Regions from separate parts of the Exiguobacterium sp. s91 genome, predicted to be linked through region 2. Evidence: riboswitches for the same ligand, from Rfam matches in the RefSeq annotation. Region 2 holds a riboswitch; the other holds the start of a gene.
The links. Region 2 has a riboswitch for lysine ahead of KNQ06_RS15365 (aspartate kinase). Riboswitches for the same ligand answer to the same signal wherever they lie in the genome.

Region 1: linked by a shared signal. The riboswitch ahead of KNQ06_RS14075 (Na+/H+ antiporter NhaC family protein) and the one ahead of KNQ06_RS15365 (aspartate kinase) in region 2 are both predicted to bind lysine.

Annotation. Positions count from the first base shown of each region.
Region 1 covers NZ_JACSMZ010000003.1:177,405-181,030, reverse strand. Annotated here, with positions in the region: gene KNQ06_RS14075 (Na+/H+ antiporter NhaC family protein) at 1-1,302, opposite strand, end outside; lysine riboswitch at 1,414-1,592, opposite strand; gene KNQ06_RS14070 (uracil-DNA glycosylase family protein) at 1,685-2,422, opposite strand; gene KNQ06_RS14065 (heme oxygenase) at 2,547-2,867, opposite strand; gene KNQ06_RS14060 (class I SAM-dependent methyltransferase) at 2,957-3,616, shown strand.
Region 2 covers NZ_JACSMZ010000004.1:176,279-179,904, reverse strand. Annotated here, with positions in the region: gene KNQ06_RS15375 (argininosuccinate synthase) at 1-67, shown strand, start outside; gene argH (argininosuccinate lyase) at 64-1,434, shown strand; lysine riboswitch at 1,505-1,682, shown strand; gene KNQ06_RS15365 (aspartate kinase) at 1,796-2,995, shown strand; gene KNQ06_RS15360 (aspartate-semialdehyde dehydrogenase) at 3,009-3,626, shown strand, end outside.

The DNA of each region.
Region 1 (3,626 bases), on a different contig from region 2:
AACAGCAGCAAGTGTCGGTAACAAGAGTGAGGCATCGACAGCCATGACGAGATCCGCACCGATTGGCAACATGATCCCGAATGTACCCCAACTTGTTCCTGTCGAGAATGCCATCAAGCCGGCAATCAAGAATAACAAGAACGGCAAGTACGACGCAGAAATCGAGTTGCTAACGAAGCTCGCGAGATAATCACCGGTTTTCATATCACCGATGACAGCAATGATCGTCCAAGCGAATAACAGAATCACGACTGCTGGCCACATCGAACGCATACCAGCAACGATGCTTGCACGGTAATCGCGGCCCGGAATTTTTCGTCCGATCAGCATCAGGAAAGCGACGATTAAACTGATGACGACACCTGCGACGAGTGAACGTGTGACGTCTGTTGCCTCAAATGCTCCAATTAAAGTAAACGGGCGATTGTCGGCTGCAAGTGCCTGAGCACCTGTCCCGAGTAACGCACTGATTGTAGCAATGACAAGAACGACGATCGGAACGACGAGATCCCGGACTTTTCCGTTCGTATGTTCGTTGACCTCTTTTGCCATCCCCATCGGTGTTCCTTTTGACGCATCAAAAAGTTCACCATTCGCGGCACGGCGTTCATGCTGTTTCATCGGTCCGACAGAGATACCAGAGTAAGCGATGTAAAGTGTTAAAAGTAACGCGAAAATCGCATAGAAGTTCATTGGAACGATCATCATGAAAGCACTAAACGCTGAGTAATCCGTAATCGAGTGCGTCGTTAAGATACCGGCGATGATGGAGATGATGAATGCGCCCCAACTCGAAAGCGGACTGATGACACAAACAGGCGCAGCTGTTGAGTCAATCAAATAGGCAAGCTTTGCACGTGAGACACCACGGCGATCCGTTAACGGACGACTGACGTTGCCGACAGCGAGACTGTTGAAGTAATCATCGATGAAAATCAAGATACCGAGTCCGAAGGCAACTAAGCGTGCACCACGCGCTGTCTTGACGTGAGTAGAAGCCCATTCACCGAAGGCACGAGCGCCACCTGATGTCTGAATGAGCGTGGAAAGGACGCCGAGCAATAACAAGAAGACAAGCAATAAGACGTTCCACTCGTTCAAGGCACCGTCTGCCCAAAAGAGGCTGAAGATGTTCTTGCCGAGATAGGTTACCGTATCGATCGGGTTAAAACGGTGAAGTAACAGGGCACCGACGAGAATACCGACACCTAACGAAAGAACGACCTTTCGGGTAAAGATGGCTAATAAGATAGCTAGTAAAGCAGGTACAAGGGCAATGATGGAATCTGAATAGTTGACCATGAAAAATATCCTCCTCTTTAATAAATGGCTTAAAGATGAGACCCCGCGGCACAAAAAAAGCAAGGGCACCGGCAACAAAGCCGACACCCTCGCTGGATGCGTCTTTCTTAGCCGAATTGGAGCGCTCCATACAATTGTTATGTATGGCAATCGATCGGGTGTTTCCCGAATCGACCAACGACGATATGCTCGACACATACTGTCATTTCGGCGATGTCACCTTTCCTGTAGTCGTCTTCGTTGTCATCCTCGGACCAAGTACTGATTGAAATCGCGCCTCTACCTCATCGATAGAATAGTCATATTCTGTTCTTATGGACACTTTATCATGTATTTCAGAAGCGATTCAACCATATATTCTGATAATTTAAGATAAAGTTGTTTATTCAGCAAAATGTTGAATGAGCTGTTTCATCAAATAGGCTTGGTTTTCCTCGAATTGTTTTTTTCGATGACCGTTCGCGCCAGATGGGTGGGGGAATCCGGAAAGAAGCTGATGCTGTTCGATTCGTCCATCATGAATCAATCCACGGACTTGCGTCTCGACGACCCGACCGAGTGGAATTAATAACGCTGGTTTTTGTAACTGATTGATCTCAGCGACGAAGTGTTCTTCCGCGTAGTGCCTTAATAAAGGGCTACGATTGATCTTCGGTTGATGACCCGAGTAATTCTTTTCGCGATAAAAGACGGGTTGCTTTAACAGTGACGTTGGATGCAATAATTTCTGATGTTGATGAAATAAGCTAGCCGTCGTCTCGATTCCGAGCAATGCTGGAAGTTCAAGTGTATCGAGCATCTGGACGAGGTTACGTCGCATCGTTCCGGCAAAGCTTGCTGTATATTTGACGAGGCGTGCCGTCTCTTCTAATGAAACACCATGATGGAGGGCATCCGTCGCTTCTTCGAAAGCGATTCGCATCTGTTCAAAACCTGGTGTGATCCCGATGATGACGACTTTTGCTTCAGTATTGACATATTCGCCAATCGGAGAGTAATAGACGGTCAGCTCGTTCTCCTGTTGCAATAAAAAATCGTCCGTCCATAATTCATCACGTCGTAACGTACGATCGTCAGGTAAGCTACGAATGGCTTGTTCAAATATAGTTAATGAATTCATGAAGGACCCTCTCTCTCTGTAATGGCACTATGATAACAAATAATACCATTTGTGACAATTCGACCCTTTCACTATTTGTATATAGGTATATAAAAAAGGACTCGATACGAGTCCTTTTCGTGCATCATGCGCGTTCTTTGACCGAAGCGACTTCATAAGTCAGAATCTCGCTGCCGAGCATTGGCGATTCTCCTGCCTCACTACTCGCAGGTCGACTATGTGACGCTTTGAAATCGTCACTTTCCCGCCACGCTTGAAAACTCTTCATATCTTCCCAGTACATGTTGACGTTCATTTCATCGTGTTCTTCGATGTTTTGCGTCAATAAGACCTCGACGCGGATGAATCCGTCCATCGTATCAAGTCCACTTGGACGCGTAAAACGAGGAGCGAGAGCTGCAGCCATCCCTTTTTTGACTTTAATCCGGTTCGTAACGACGATCATCATAAAATCCCCTTTCAAAAAACGAGTAACGTACTTCTTCAGTATAGTACGATGAAGGCAAGAATGCCGGAAAGAAGGAACAAACGACAATGAATGAACAGGAATACGATCAACGATTACGAATCGAGACCATTGAGATGCAACATCTTTATGGTGTGTTTAGTCACTACAATCGATATGAACCAACGCCTTATGCGGCACTAGACGAATTATGCGAAACGTATTTGTTTCAAAAACAGGATACTGTCATTGATTTCGGGTGTGGGAAAGGGCGTTTGAACTTTTACTTACACGACCGATTCGATTGTTCCGTCATCGGAATCGAGATGAACGGACAATTTTACGAGGACGCACTCCGGAATATGGCGAACTACCAAAGTCGACGGAAGCGGCGTTCCGGAAGTTTGCGATTCGAACAGACGTATGCCGAGCAGTATACCATTCCGGATGAGGCGAATAAGTTTTATTTCTTTAATCCATTCTCTTCACAAATTTTCATGAAAGTGATCGATCACATTTTAAGTTCGGTCGAACGTTCCCCGCGTTCAGTTGATCTCATCTTGTATTACCCGACCGATGAATACCGGGAGTACTTGGAGCGCCATACCGTATTCGAGCAAATCGATGAGATTCGATTACGAGACCTCTATGAAAAAAATCATGACGAGCGGTTCGTCATCTATCGCTTTGATCCGAACAAACTGCTTCAAAACGGGTATGAATACAGTGAGGAAAGAAATAAAAGATAGGAGGTCGGAC
Region 2 (3,626 bases):
CAAATTACACGGACTTGCCGTTTCGACTCATGCGAGCGTACATCGTCAGGCGGGTGTAACGAAATGACCAAACTCTGGGGTGGACGTTTTACGGAAAGTGCTTCCGCTCAAGCGGAAGCCTTCGGAGCATCGATCACGTTCGATCAAAAATTAGCGAGCGTCGATTTAAAAGGCAGTCTCGCACACGCGCAGATGCTATTTGAACAAGGGATCCTCGCTCAAGACGAGTGGACACAAATCGAGCAAGGACTGAAGCAACTGGAAACGACGTTAGCGGATCATGTGTATACGCTAGCAGATGAAGACATTCACATGAATCTCGAGCGTCTATTGACGGAACAGATTGGTCCGGTTGCAGGAAAACTGCATACGGCACGGAGCCGAAATGACCAGGTCGCAACGGATTTACATCTATGGATGGAACAACATGTTGAAGCGTTGACGACGGCATTACGCGAGCTCCAATCGGTTATCACGGAACAAGCTGAGCAACATATCGAGACGGTCATGCCAGGTTATACGCATTTGCAACGGGCACAACCGATCTCGCTTGCGCATCACTTGCTCGCTTATTTCTGGATGTTCGAACGTGATGTCGAACGGTTGACGGATAATCAAAAGCGGATCCGGAAATCACCGCTCGGGGCAGGCGCGCTCGCGGGGACGACATTCCCAATCGATCGTTTCCGTTCTGCCGAGTTGCTCGGTTTTGAGTCAATCTATCCGAACAGTCTCGACGCTGTCTCCGACCGCGATTTCGTCATCGAATACCTCGGGATCGCCTCGACCGTCATGATGCATCTCTCGCGTTTTTGTGAAGAAATCATCATCTGGGCATCGCAAGAATTTGGCTTCATCGAGTTGTCTGATGCTTTCTCGACAGGGTCGAGCATGATGCCACAGAAGAAAAATCCTGATTTCGCTGAATTGATTCGTGGGAAAACGGGGCGCGTCTACGGCAATCTGATGGGCTTCTTGACGACGATGAAGGCATTACCACTCGCTTACAACAAAGACATGCAAGAGGATAAGGAAGGGGTCTTCGATACAGCAGATACCGTTCTCCAATCCGTTCAAATCTTCACCGGAATGATTGAATCTGCGACGTTTAAGACCGAAGCGCTCAAGAAGGCGACAATGCAAGACTTCTCGAATGCAACGGAACTCGCTGACTACCTTGTAACGAAAGGCATACCGTTCCGGGAAGCGCATGAAATCGTCGGCAAAGCCGTCCTTTACTGTGTGCAGAACGGTTGTTTCCTGAAGGATTTGAACCTCGAGACGTATCAAACGTTCCATCCTGATATCACAGAAGACGTCTATCCGCTCCTCGATCCGGTTCAAGCAGTAGCACGCCGGACTAGCTACGGCGGGACAGGGTTTGCTGCCGTGTCGGAGCAACTCGAACTCACGAAACAGCATCTTGCGAATTGACGAATTTTGAAAAAAAACAGTCAAATGACTGGATTTAACAAAAGATGTCTGCTATAACTGTAACTAACAACCGACAGATAGAGGCGCGGATGACATGAGTAGCATCATTCTTGAAGGCAAGCATGCCGAATGATGTGAAAGGGGAAGTCCGCCGAAGTGAACGAGAAGATGCTTCTTCTTGTTTGCTGGTACAACGGTTAAGATCCGTTGTACTGCCGAAACCGATGTTTCGGAGCGCTATCTTACGTAAAAGAACGAATGACTTTGTCTTCGTTTGTCCGATCGTGATAACGACGGGCCGTAGGAACGCTCCTACCGGCCCGTCGTTTTTTTTCTGTATCGGGACAAAGGAGATAGGATTGTGACAACTGTACTTAAATTTGGTGGAAGCTCGGTTGCGACTGTCGAACAGATTCAGTCTATTGCGAATTATTTGAAGAGTCGCGCAGCCGAAGGTGAAAAACTCGTCGTCGTCGTTTCGGCGATGGGCAAGATGACAGATTCTTTGATCGCTCAGGCGCAAGCCATCACGGATCGCCCCGAGCGAAGAGAACTCGATCGACTGCTTGCCATCGGAGAAGAACAGACGATTTCATTACTCAGCATCGCCCTCAACTCGCTCGGTGTCAAAGCGTTATCGCAAACAGGCGCTCAAGCAGGAATCAGCACGATGGGCGTGCATACGAAAAGTAAGATCAAACAGATCGATGGAGATCTGTTACGACAAAAACTCGAAACGTACGATGTCGTCATCGTCGCCGGATTCCAAGGTGTCAACGAACTCGGTGATGTCACGACGCTTGGACGGGGTGGGTCGGATACAACGGCAGTTGCCCTTGCGGCAGTCCTTGATAAACGGTGCGAAATCTATACCGATGTCGACGGTGTCTATACAGCTGATCCACGAATCCACGCCGCCGCTCAACCGATTCCACATATCTCGTATGATGAGATGATGGAAATGAGCGCCCTCGGGTCGAAGGTCATGGAAATGCGAAGTGTCGAACTAGGAAAAAAATACGGCGTACACATCTTCGTCGGGAAAACACTTGAATCGAAAAGGGGAACATGGATCATGGAAGCGACGGAAACAATGGAACAAAAAGCGGTGACGAGTGTCAGTGTGACGAAGAACGTCTTGACGGTATCAATCAAACACGTACCGCAAACGAATGCAGCAGTAGCCGATATCTTCGAACTGTTATCCAATCGCCACGTCAACATCGACATGATCAGTCAAACGACGTTCGACAGTGACATCTTCTTATCGTTCTCATGTCCACTCGATGAGGAAGAGTTCCTCGATGAAGCATTGAAAGACATCATGGATCGCTTCACGACAGTCAAGGTCGATCGCCATAATCAGCACGCGAAGTTATCTGTCGTCGGCATCGGGATGCGGGATGCAACAGGTGTCGCTTCGAAGTTGTTCGCAATCTTCCGAGCGGAGAACATTCCGTTCTATCAAGTTACGACTTCAGAAATCAGCATCTCATACACGATTGCACAAGCAGATATTGAACGGACGGTTGCAGCGATTGCAAACGCGTTCGAGTTATAAGGAGGAAAACAGGATGTATCATGTAGCAGTCATTGGAGCAACCGGCGCCGTCGGTCAAAAAATGTTACAAGTACTAGCCGAACTGGACTTCCCGGTCAGCCGCCTGTCCGCTTACGCTTCTGCTCGTTCAGCAGGGAACACGGTACAGTTCAAGGAAGAAGCCATTACGATCCAAGCACTGACACCAAGTATCACGGAAGACGAGATTGACGTCGCGTTGTTCGCGGCGGGCGGAACGATCAGTGAACAATATGCCCCGTTACTAGCTGAAAACGGAACACTCGTCGTTGATAATTCAAGTGCTTTCCGGATGCAGGAGACGATTCCGCTTGTCGTGCCAGAAGTCAATCCACAAGCGATTCAAGTGACGGACCGCTTGATCGCAAATCCGAACTGTTCGACGATTCAATCCGTCGTCGCCTTAGCACCGCTCCAGTCACTGGGATTCGAGCGTGTCAACTATACGACGTATCAGGCCGTATCCGGTTCTGGTCAAAAAGGAATCGAGGATCTGGCACGTGGAGCACGCGGAGAAGAGCCCGTCAATTATCCGCATCCGATTCACGATAACATCTTGCCACATATCGATGTGTTCCTTGAGAACGGCTATACGAAAGAAGAGCAGAAGATG